2 regions of the Gemella sp. 20925_1_85 genome follow, and region 2 is predicted to be linked to the other one. Evidence: predicted binding sites of a transcription regulator. Region 2 holds the regulator's gene; the other holds the start of a gene.
What was found. Region 2 encodes CtsR, which represses protease genes until heat stress. Its sites were predicted from a motif close to ATGGTCAATAAAGGTCAAACA; they were not measured.
Positions count from the first base shown of each region.

Region 1: a site for CtsR is predicted at 2,824-2,844, ahead of clpB (ATP-dependent chaperone ClpB). Genes of this name have one in related genera too.

Region 1 covers NZ_JAPWCC010000005.1:74,008-78,464, reverse strand. Annotated here, with positions in the region: gene clpB (ATP-dependent chaperone ClpB) at 56-2,638, opposite strand; gene O3884_RS03035 (hypothetical protein) at 3,270-3,461, opposite strand; gene O3884_RS03030 (nitroreductase family protein) at 4,019-4,457, opposite strand, start outside.
Region 2 covers NZ_JAPWCC010000011.1:163-4,619, forward strand. Annotated here, with positions in the region: gene O3884_RS04665 (nucleobase:cation symporter-2 family protein) at 1-1,238, shown strand, start outside; gene O3884_RS04670 (CtsR family transcriptional regulator) at 1,450-1,971, shown strand; gene O3884_RS04675 (ATP-dependent Clp protease ATP-binding subunit) at 1,976-4,450, shown strand; gene radA (DNA repair protein RadA) at 4,453-4,457, shown strand, end outside.

The DNA.
Region 1 (4,457 bases), on a different contig from region 2:
TTTCTAATAAATCGAATTCATCAAATCATTCTCTGTATGGGGGTAAATAAATATATTATTTTATATCTATTTTCAATTGATCATCTACATAGTCTAGGTGAATTTCCATTCCATCTTCAATACCATGACGGATTAATTCAACTGAAAGTTTGTTTTCGATTTGACTTTGGATGAATCGTTTAAGTGGACGAGCACCGAATTTCATATCGAATCCAGCAGTCGCAACCCAGCTAGAAATATTATCAGTATATGTTAAAGTAATATTTCTATTAGCAATACGCGCAACTAGTTCATTAAGAAGTTTATTAGCGATTCCTTTAATATTATCTTGTGTTAATGGTTTGAAGATAATTATATCATCCATACGGTTAAGAATTTCTGGTTTGAAGTATCCGTAAAGTTGGTTAGTAACATTTTTACGAGTTTCTTCAGAAATCACACCATCTTTAACTTCTTCTAATAGTTCTAATGAACCGATGTTAGAAGTCATGATAATTATTGTGTTTTTGAAATCTACTACTACACCTTTAGAATCAGTAAGTGTACCTTCATCAAGAAGTTGAAGTAAGATATTGAACACATCTGGGTGAGCTTTTTCGATTTCGTCCATTAAGATAATGCTGTAAGGATTACGTCTTACACTTTCAGTAAGTTGTCCACCTTCTTCATAACCGATGTATCCTGGAGGGGCACCGATTAAACGGCTAACTGAGTGTTTTTCCATGTATTCACTCATATCGATACGTACGATGTTACGTTCATCATCGAACAAGTTAAGAGCTAATGCTTTAGCAAGCTCAGTTTTACCTACCCCTGTAGGACCTAAGAATAAGAAGCTACCGATTGGTCTGTTAGGATCTGCGATACCAGCACGAGAACGTAAGATTGCGTTAGTTACACTCTCTACAGCTTCATCTTGACCTATTACTTTTTCATGAATAGTATCAGCTAGATGTAATAATTTTTCTTTTTCAGTTTCTACTAGACGAGTTACAGGGATACCAGTCATTTGACTTACGATGAATCCAATCTCATCTTCAGTAACTTCTTGTTTTAGAAGTTTATATTCTTCGTGTTTAGATTTTTCTTCTAATTCTTCTAACTCTTGAGTTAATTTTGGTAAAGTAGAATATTGTAACTCAGATGCTTTTTCTAAATCATAGCTATTTTGAGCTTGCTCTAATTCAACTTTGACTCTGTCAATTTTTTCACGAAGATTTTTAACAGCTGATAATTTTTCTTTTTCGCTATCAACTTGTAATTGAAGTTTATTTTGTTCTTCTTTTAAATTAGCCAACTCTTCTTTTAAGTTTTCTAAACGTCTTTTAGACACATCATCATCTTCACCACTTAGTGCTTTTTCTTCTATTTCAAGTTGCATAACTTTACGATTGATTGTATCTAATTCAGCTGGGTTAGAAGAGTTTTCAGTTTTAATAGTTGCACAAGCTTGGTCGATTAAATCGATAGCTTTGTCCGGTAAGAATCTATCAGTAATATATCTGTTAGATAATTCTGCTGCTTCTACAATCGCACGGTCAGAGATTTTCACACCGTGGTAAACTTCGAATCTTTCTTTAAGACCACGTAGAATTGAAATTGTATCTTCTACAGTAGGCTCATTAACAAGAACTTTTTGGAAACGACGTTCTAATGCAGAGTCTTTTTCGATATATTGGCGATATTCATTAAGAGTAGTAGCACCGATACAGTGTAGTTCACCGCGAGCAAGCATTGGTTTTAAGATGTTACCAGCATCCATTGCTCCATCTGTTTTACCAGCACCAACAAGCATATGAATTTCATCGATGAATAGAATGATTTTTCCATCTTTTTCTTTAACTTCTTTTAATACAGCTTTTAGTCGCTCTTCGAACTCACCACGATATTTAGCTCCTGCAACTAAACTAGTAAGGTCAAGTTCGAATACAGTTTTGTCTTTAAGACTTTCAGGTACATCACCGCGTACAATACGTTGAGCCAGTGCCTCAACAATCGCAGTTTTACCTACCCCAGGTTCCCCTATCAACACTGGATTATTTTTTGTTTTTCTTGATAAAATTCTAATTACATTTCTTATTTCTTCATCACGCCCTATCACAGGATCAATTTTACCACTACGTGCAGCTTCTACAAGATCACGACCATATTTTTCTAAAACTTCGTAGTTGTTTTCTGGATTTTCGTTCATAACTTTTTTACCTCCTCTGATATTATCTATAACCGCTACTAATTCTTTTAACGTAGTCACCTTATCGATATATTTTTTTACTATACTATTTTTCAAATAACTCGCTAGAACAATATGTTCACACGAAATAAATTTATCTTCATATTTCTCTTTATATTTATTAGCTTCTATTAATAAAGCATTCAAATCATTACTTAAGTAGCTAGCGTAATTGATATTATCTCCTTCTACACTATTTACCTTCGCAATCTCGTTATCTAACTCATGAGTTAAATTCACCTTATCAACATTTACTCTTCCTAATATATCACTATATAAATTACTACCAGTAAGAGCCGCTTTTAAGAACATCTCACTCGTAATACTTTGACTTTTTTTCTCAGTTGCTAATTCGGAAGATTTCGCTAAGATTTCTTTCACACTATTAGTAAAACTATTAATATCCATTGTAAATCTCCTTTGATTAAATTATTAGATCAAGAGGTATTATTATTCGTTTACCAGTATCTCTAATACAATTAAGATACTGCCATCAAAAGATACAACTAAATATTTAACAAACTAAAAGGTTTTATGGAGTATTATTTAGTTTTATCTTTTTGACCTTCTTTGACCTTAAATAAATTATAGCATGTTTGACCTTTTTTGACAATAGTTTTTTTGAAAAAATTTAAAAAGAAAAAAAAGGAGTGACTCAAAAATCGTGATTTCGCAGAAATCGATTTTGTCGAGTCACCCTCGCACAGTTTATTAGATATCTAAAAAGCTTTCATAAAGCGATTTTAGATATCAATAAACCACTGCGTCTATGAGTTATAATTTATACTTTTTTAAGTTTAGTATTTTTTCGTCCACCACTTTAAACTATATATTATACTTAATATTATCTTAGAGATATAAATATATATGCTCTACTGGTAACTTTCTCAGAGAGATTCATTTCTGCTCTGCAAGACACTTATGAGACTTCATAGGTGTTTTTTTTAGTAATAAAAAAGCGTGAAATAAATCACGCATAGATTATATATTTTATTGTAAAGTAAACTATCAATAATTTTACGATTTACTAAAACATTAGCTACAATTTTGCATTAGGATTTTCATTATTAAATATTTCTATTAAGTTTTCCATATCCTCTTTTGTTGCATAGTGTCTCACGAATGTTCTAGCCGCAGTTCTTCTATTATTCATTAAAGCACGTTCTTTATTTTTCTCATAATAAGCTTTACTCGCTTTCTTTTGTGCTTCAGAAGTTTTTGATTCTGTCATTTTAGTTCCCCCATCATTATACTTTTACTATTTATTAAAGAAAAAATAATAAATTAATATTCCTACAATAGAAATTCCAAAAACACTTTGTAAAAATTCTTTTTTTGTACTTCTACGAATTTCTATTTCCAATTTTCTTTTACCTAATTTATATTCTTTTTTCATAAATGATTAGCTCAACGGTAAAATAAGAGTGATGCTCTCTTTATATATATTAAAAAAATTATAATTAGACTTAGCAAGAATAAATAAACAATTAATTAATATATACCATTATTTTACCACTTTGAACTCTCCTTTCTTATCCTTCTCTTAAATATAATACATGTATCAAGATTTGTCAATTAGATTTATAGAAAAGAATGGCTCAAAATCGTGATTTCAAAGAAATCAATTTTATCGAGCCATCCCCAACGATAATTTATATTTATCTAAACATAATTTTCAAACCGAATTATTTTTATCCCGTACCTTCAGCAAATGACACTATTTTCAAAGAATTAAATTAACTCTTCTACATTTTTAATATATCTATTTTTAAGTAATTTTACTTAAGATTATTTTTCCTTCTCACTTACAAAACCATTTTTTTCTAATAGTTCTTTAGTTACTTTTTCTATTCCTGAAGGTTGTGCATAGAAGTCAGCAAATTTCTTAGTCCATGTTTTTGTCTCGCGTGCTTCTGCGAAGTCTGCCATAGTTTGACGGTATTCTTTTAATACCTCTACATTTGATTTAGGGAATTCATTATATCCTACATTAGCCGCGACTGGTAATCTAGGTTTAACTTTTTCCGTTGATAACTCTTCATCTTTAACACCGATACTTAGGCCACATAGGAACAGAGCATTTTCCGGAATATTTAGTAATTCAGAAATTTTATCACCAAAACCTCTTACTCCACCACAATAAACAATTCCATATCCTAAAGACTCAGCAGCTAAAGCAGCATTTTGCATCGCAATACCTACATCTAAAGTACCAATAAGTAGCGGC
Region 2 (4,457 bases):
ACGTACTAGCAATGTACGCAGGAGCGGTAATTGTACCGATAATTGTTGCAGGAGGATTAGGTCTTTCTGCAGAGCAAACAACTTATCTAGTGTCGGTTGATATTTTTATGTGTGGGGTAGCAACATTCTTACAAGTGTATAAAGGTAAATTTACAGGAATTGGTTTACCTGTTGTTCTTGGATGTACTTTCACAGCTGTTGCGCCGATGATAGCTATAGGAAATAGCTCAGGTTTACCAACTATGTATGGAGCAATTTTTGTTTCAGGATTAGTGGTAGTTGGAATAGCACCATTTTTTGCTAAGGTGGCTAAGTTATTCCCACCTGTTGTTACTGGTAGTGTTGTTACAATTATAGGTATTACATTAGTACCAGTTGCCATGAACTATATTGCAGGGGGACAAGGATCTAAAGATTTTGGAAATCCAAAAAATATCGTATTGGCATGTATTACGCTTGCAATTATTTTAGTAATATATAAATTTACTACTGGATTTATTCAATCAATAGCAATTTTATTAGGTTTAGTATCAGGAACCGTTATTGCTAGTTTTATGGGGATGGTAAGTTTAACAGAAGTTACTCAAGCAGGTTGGTTCCAACATCCAACACCACTTAAGTTTGCTAGTTTTGAATTTAATATAAGTGCGATTTTAACATTTGTTATAGTTGGAATAGTTAGTATGATTGAATCTACTGGTGTATATTATGCCCTAGGAAATATCTGTAATCAAGAGGTTAAAGAGCCTGATTTAAGAAGAGGATATTTAGCAGAAGGATTAGCGGTTATGATTGGATCATTAGTAAATGCATTTCCATATACTACTTATTCTCAAAACGTAGGTCTTGTACAAATTTCAGGAGTGAAAAGTAAAAAAGTAATGTATGTAATGGTACTGTTACTTCTAGTTTTTGGATCAATTCCAAAAATTGGTGCTTTAGCTACAATCGTACCTCAACCGGTACTGGGTGGTGCAATGATTAGTATGTTTGGTATGGTACTTGCATATGGTGTAAAAATGTTAGGGAATACTGATTTTGCTAAACAAGAAAATCTGATGATAATTGCTTGTTCTGTTGGTTTAGGATTAGGTGTAACAACAGTTCCTACGGCATTTGCTCAATTACCAAGTTTTATCCGTATGTTTACTGATAGTGGAATTGTATTAGGAACAATTGTTGCGATTGTAATGAATCTAATTTTTAATAGAAAATCAAAACTAAAAACAACTAATTAATGGAGATAAATATTTTTAATCTAAATACTTTTATTAGAAAATAGAATTATAATGGACGACTCAAGAATAAAAGATTTTTTTAAAATCATGATTTTTGAGTTGTTTTTTTATTTTTATATCCCCTTAAAATCAATGTTATTTGTGTACAAAATATTGTAGATGTAGTATAATTTAATAAAGGTCAATTTTAGTCAATAAAGGAGGTGCTCTTATGAATAATAGTAATATGACTGATATACTTGAACAATATATTATGGGCTTATTTAACGAGGCTTCAGAAGATCATATAATTATAAAAAGAAGTAACGTTGCACAAAAATTTGACTGTGTACCATCTCAATTAAACTATGTAATAAAGACAAGATTCACACCAGAACACGGATTTATAATTGAGAGTAAACGAGGTGGAGGTGGATTCATCAGAATCACCAAAATAACTCTTCACGCAAATAAAGACTACATTGATTATTTAATTGAGACAATAGAGAATGAGATTGTTGAAGTAGATGAGGCTATTAGATTAGCTAAAATACTACTGGATAAAGAGTATATCGATAAATTTGATTATAATCATTTTATAGACAGTTTAGAAATTGTTACAGCGGTGCATAATCAATATTTAGATTGTATTGATGAAAATAGTGCTGAAGAAATGATTAATCAAACCAAAGCAAATATAAAGGATCTGACAATAAGATTCTTAACAAATATAAAATATAATAAAAGGGGATGATGTTATGTATATAAGATTTAATGAAACAGCCCTTATGGTATTAACAACAGCAAAAGAAGAAGCAAATGATTTTGGAGTTAAAGCTGTAGGAACAGAACATTTATTATTGGCTATGTTGAGTATGCAAAATACTATATCTTGTAAGATGCTTAACAGGCATGGTGTTTACTATGATGATTTTAGAAAAAATGTAGTAGACTTTTATGAAGCAGAATTAGAGGGAACGGATTTTTATCGTAATGTTTTAATGAAAATAGATTATACAAATGGAGCAGTTAGAACGATAGAAAATAGTCAAAGATATGCAGATGATACTTCTAGTTTTGTTGTTACTAGTGAACACTTGTTATTATCTTTACTTGAAGAAGAGACTGGAACAGCAGTGCGTTTATTAACTGATAAATTAGGGATAAATGTCGATGGTTTAGTTGATGAATTATTTGATTTAGTGAAAAAAAATCACGCATTGGTATCTAAATTGTATGAAGGATTTAAAAAGATTGCAGAATCTGAGAATAGTTCCTCAAAAACTAAAACATTAAATTCTTTAGCAAAAGATTTAACTAGAGATGCATTTAATAATAAATTAGATCCTGTATTAGCACGTGATAAAGAAATTACGCGTATGATCGAAATTTTAAATAGACGTACTAAAAATAATCCTGTATTAATTGGAGAGCCTGGAGTAGGGAAAACAGCGATAGTTGAAGGTTTAGCAGAAAGAATCGTCTCGCAAAATGTTCCTAGTAATTTATTAGGAAAGAGAGTAATGGTATTAGATATGGGTACATTACTAGCTGGTACTAAGTATCGTGGTGAATTTGAAGAAAGATTAAAAAATATAATTGCAGAGATTGAAGATGCTGGAGATATTATTTTATTCATAGATGAAATTCATACGATTATTGGAGCTGGTGGTAGTGAAGGTAGTGCTGATGCATCAAATATTCTTAAACCTGCCTTATCTCGTGGTTTAATTCAATGTATCGGAGCTACAACAACAGAAGAATATAGAAAATATTTTGAAAAAGATGCAGCATTAGAACGTCGTTTCCAACCAATTAAGGTTGAAGAACCAAGTACTGAAGACTCTATTAAGATTCTTGAAGGACTACGTCATAAATATGAAGAACATCATGATGTAGAAATATTAGATGAAGCAATTGACTCAGCTGTAAAATTAAGTACAACTTATATTACAGACAGATGTTTACCTGATAAAGCAATAGATTTAATAGATGAGGCATGTTCTAAAGTTAAACTAAGATATTATAAATCTCCTGATAAATTAAAAGAGTATGAAGATGAGCTTACTCGATTAAATAAAGAAAAAGACAGAGCTGTTGTTAATCAAGAATTTGAAATAGCTGCTAAAAAACGTGATGAAGTTAATCAGGTAATTAGTAAAATCGAAGAATTCAAAATTTCTTGGCAAGATAGCCTATCAAAAGATAAAATCAAGATTACTTCTGAACACATAGCTGAAGTTCTTGCTGCTTGGACGGGGGTTCCAGTTACAAAATTAACTGAATCTGAAAGTGAACGTCTGTTAAAACTAGAAGAAATTTTACATAAGAGAGTTATTGGTCAGGATGAGGCTGTAGTTAGTCTAGCCAAGGCTGTTAGAAGAGCGAGAAGCGGATTTAAAGCACCTAACAGACCAATAGGAAGTTTTATTTTCCTAGGACCTACAGGAGTAGGGAAAACAGAACTAGCTAAAAGTTTATCAGAAGCTTTATTTAGCTCAGAAGATAATATGATTCGTATTGATATGAGTGAATATATGGAACCACACTCTATTAGTAGATTGGTAGGAGCCCCTCCAGGATACGTAGGATATGAAGAAGCGGGACAATTATCTGAACAAGTTCGTCAAAAACCATATTCAGTAGTTCTATTCGACGAAATTGAAAAAGCTCACCCATCAATCTTTAATATCCTTCTACAAGTACTAGATGATGGACGTTTAACTGATGCATCTGGGCGTGTGATAGATTTTAAAAATACAATTATCATAATGACTTCAAACGTTGGGGTTAGCGAACTTAATGATCAAAAATTTGTAGGTTTTGGAGGTAGTGATTCTATTAAGAATGATTACAAGAATGTTCAAAACACTATGATGGAAGCATTGAAAAAACAATATCGTCCAGAATTCTTAAATAGAATTGATGATATAATCGTCTTCAAAACTTTAGAAAAAGAAGAGTTGGAAAAAATTTCTGAATTATTAATAGATGGTTTATCTAAGAGATTAGAAGATAGAAATATTACTATTAAACTTACGAAAAAAGCAATGGCTAAAATTGTTGAAGATGGAAGTATAAAAGAATATGGAGCTCGTCCATTAAAACGAAGTATTCAAAAAAATATTGAAGATTTACTGAGTGAAGAATTGTTACAAGATCCTGAATTAACAGGAACAATTAATATTGATTATAAAAAAGATAGTTTTGTTGTAAAGAAGACTAAGAGGTAGTTATGGC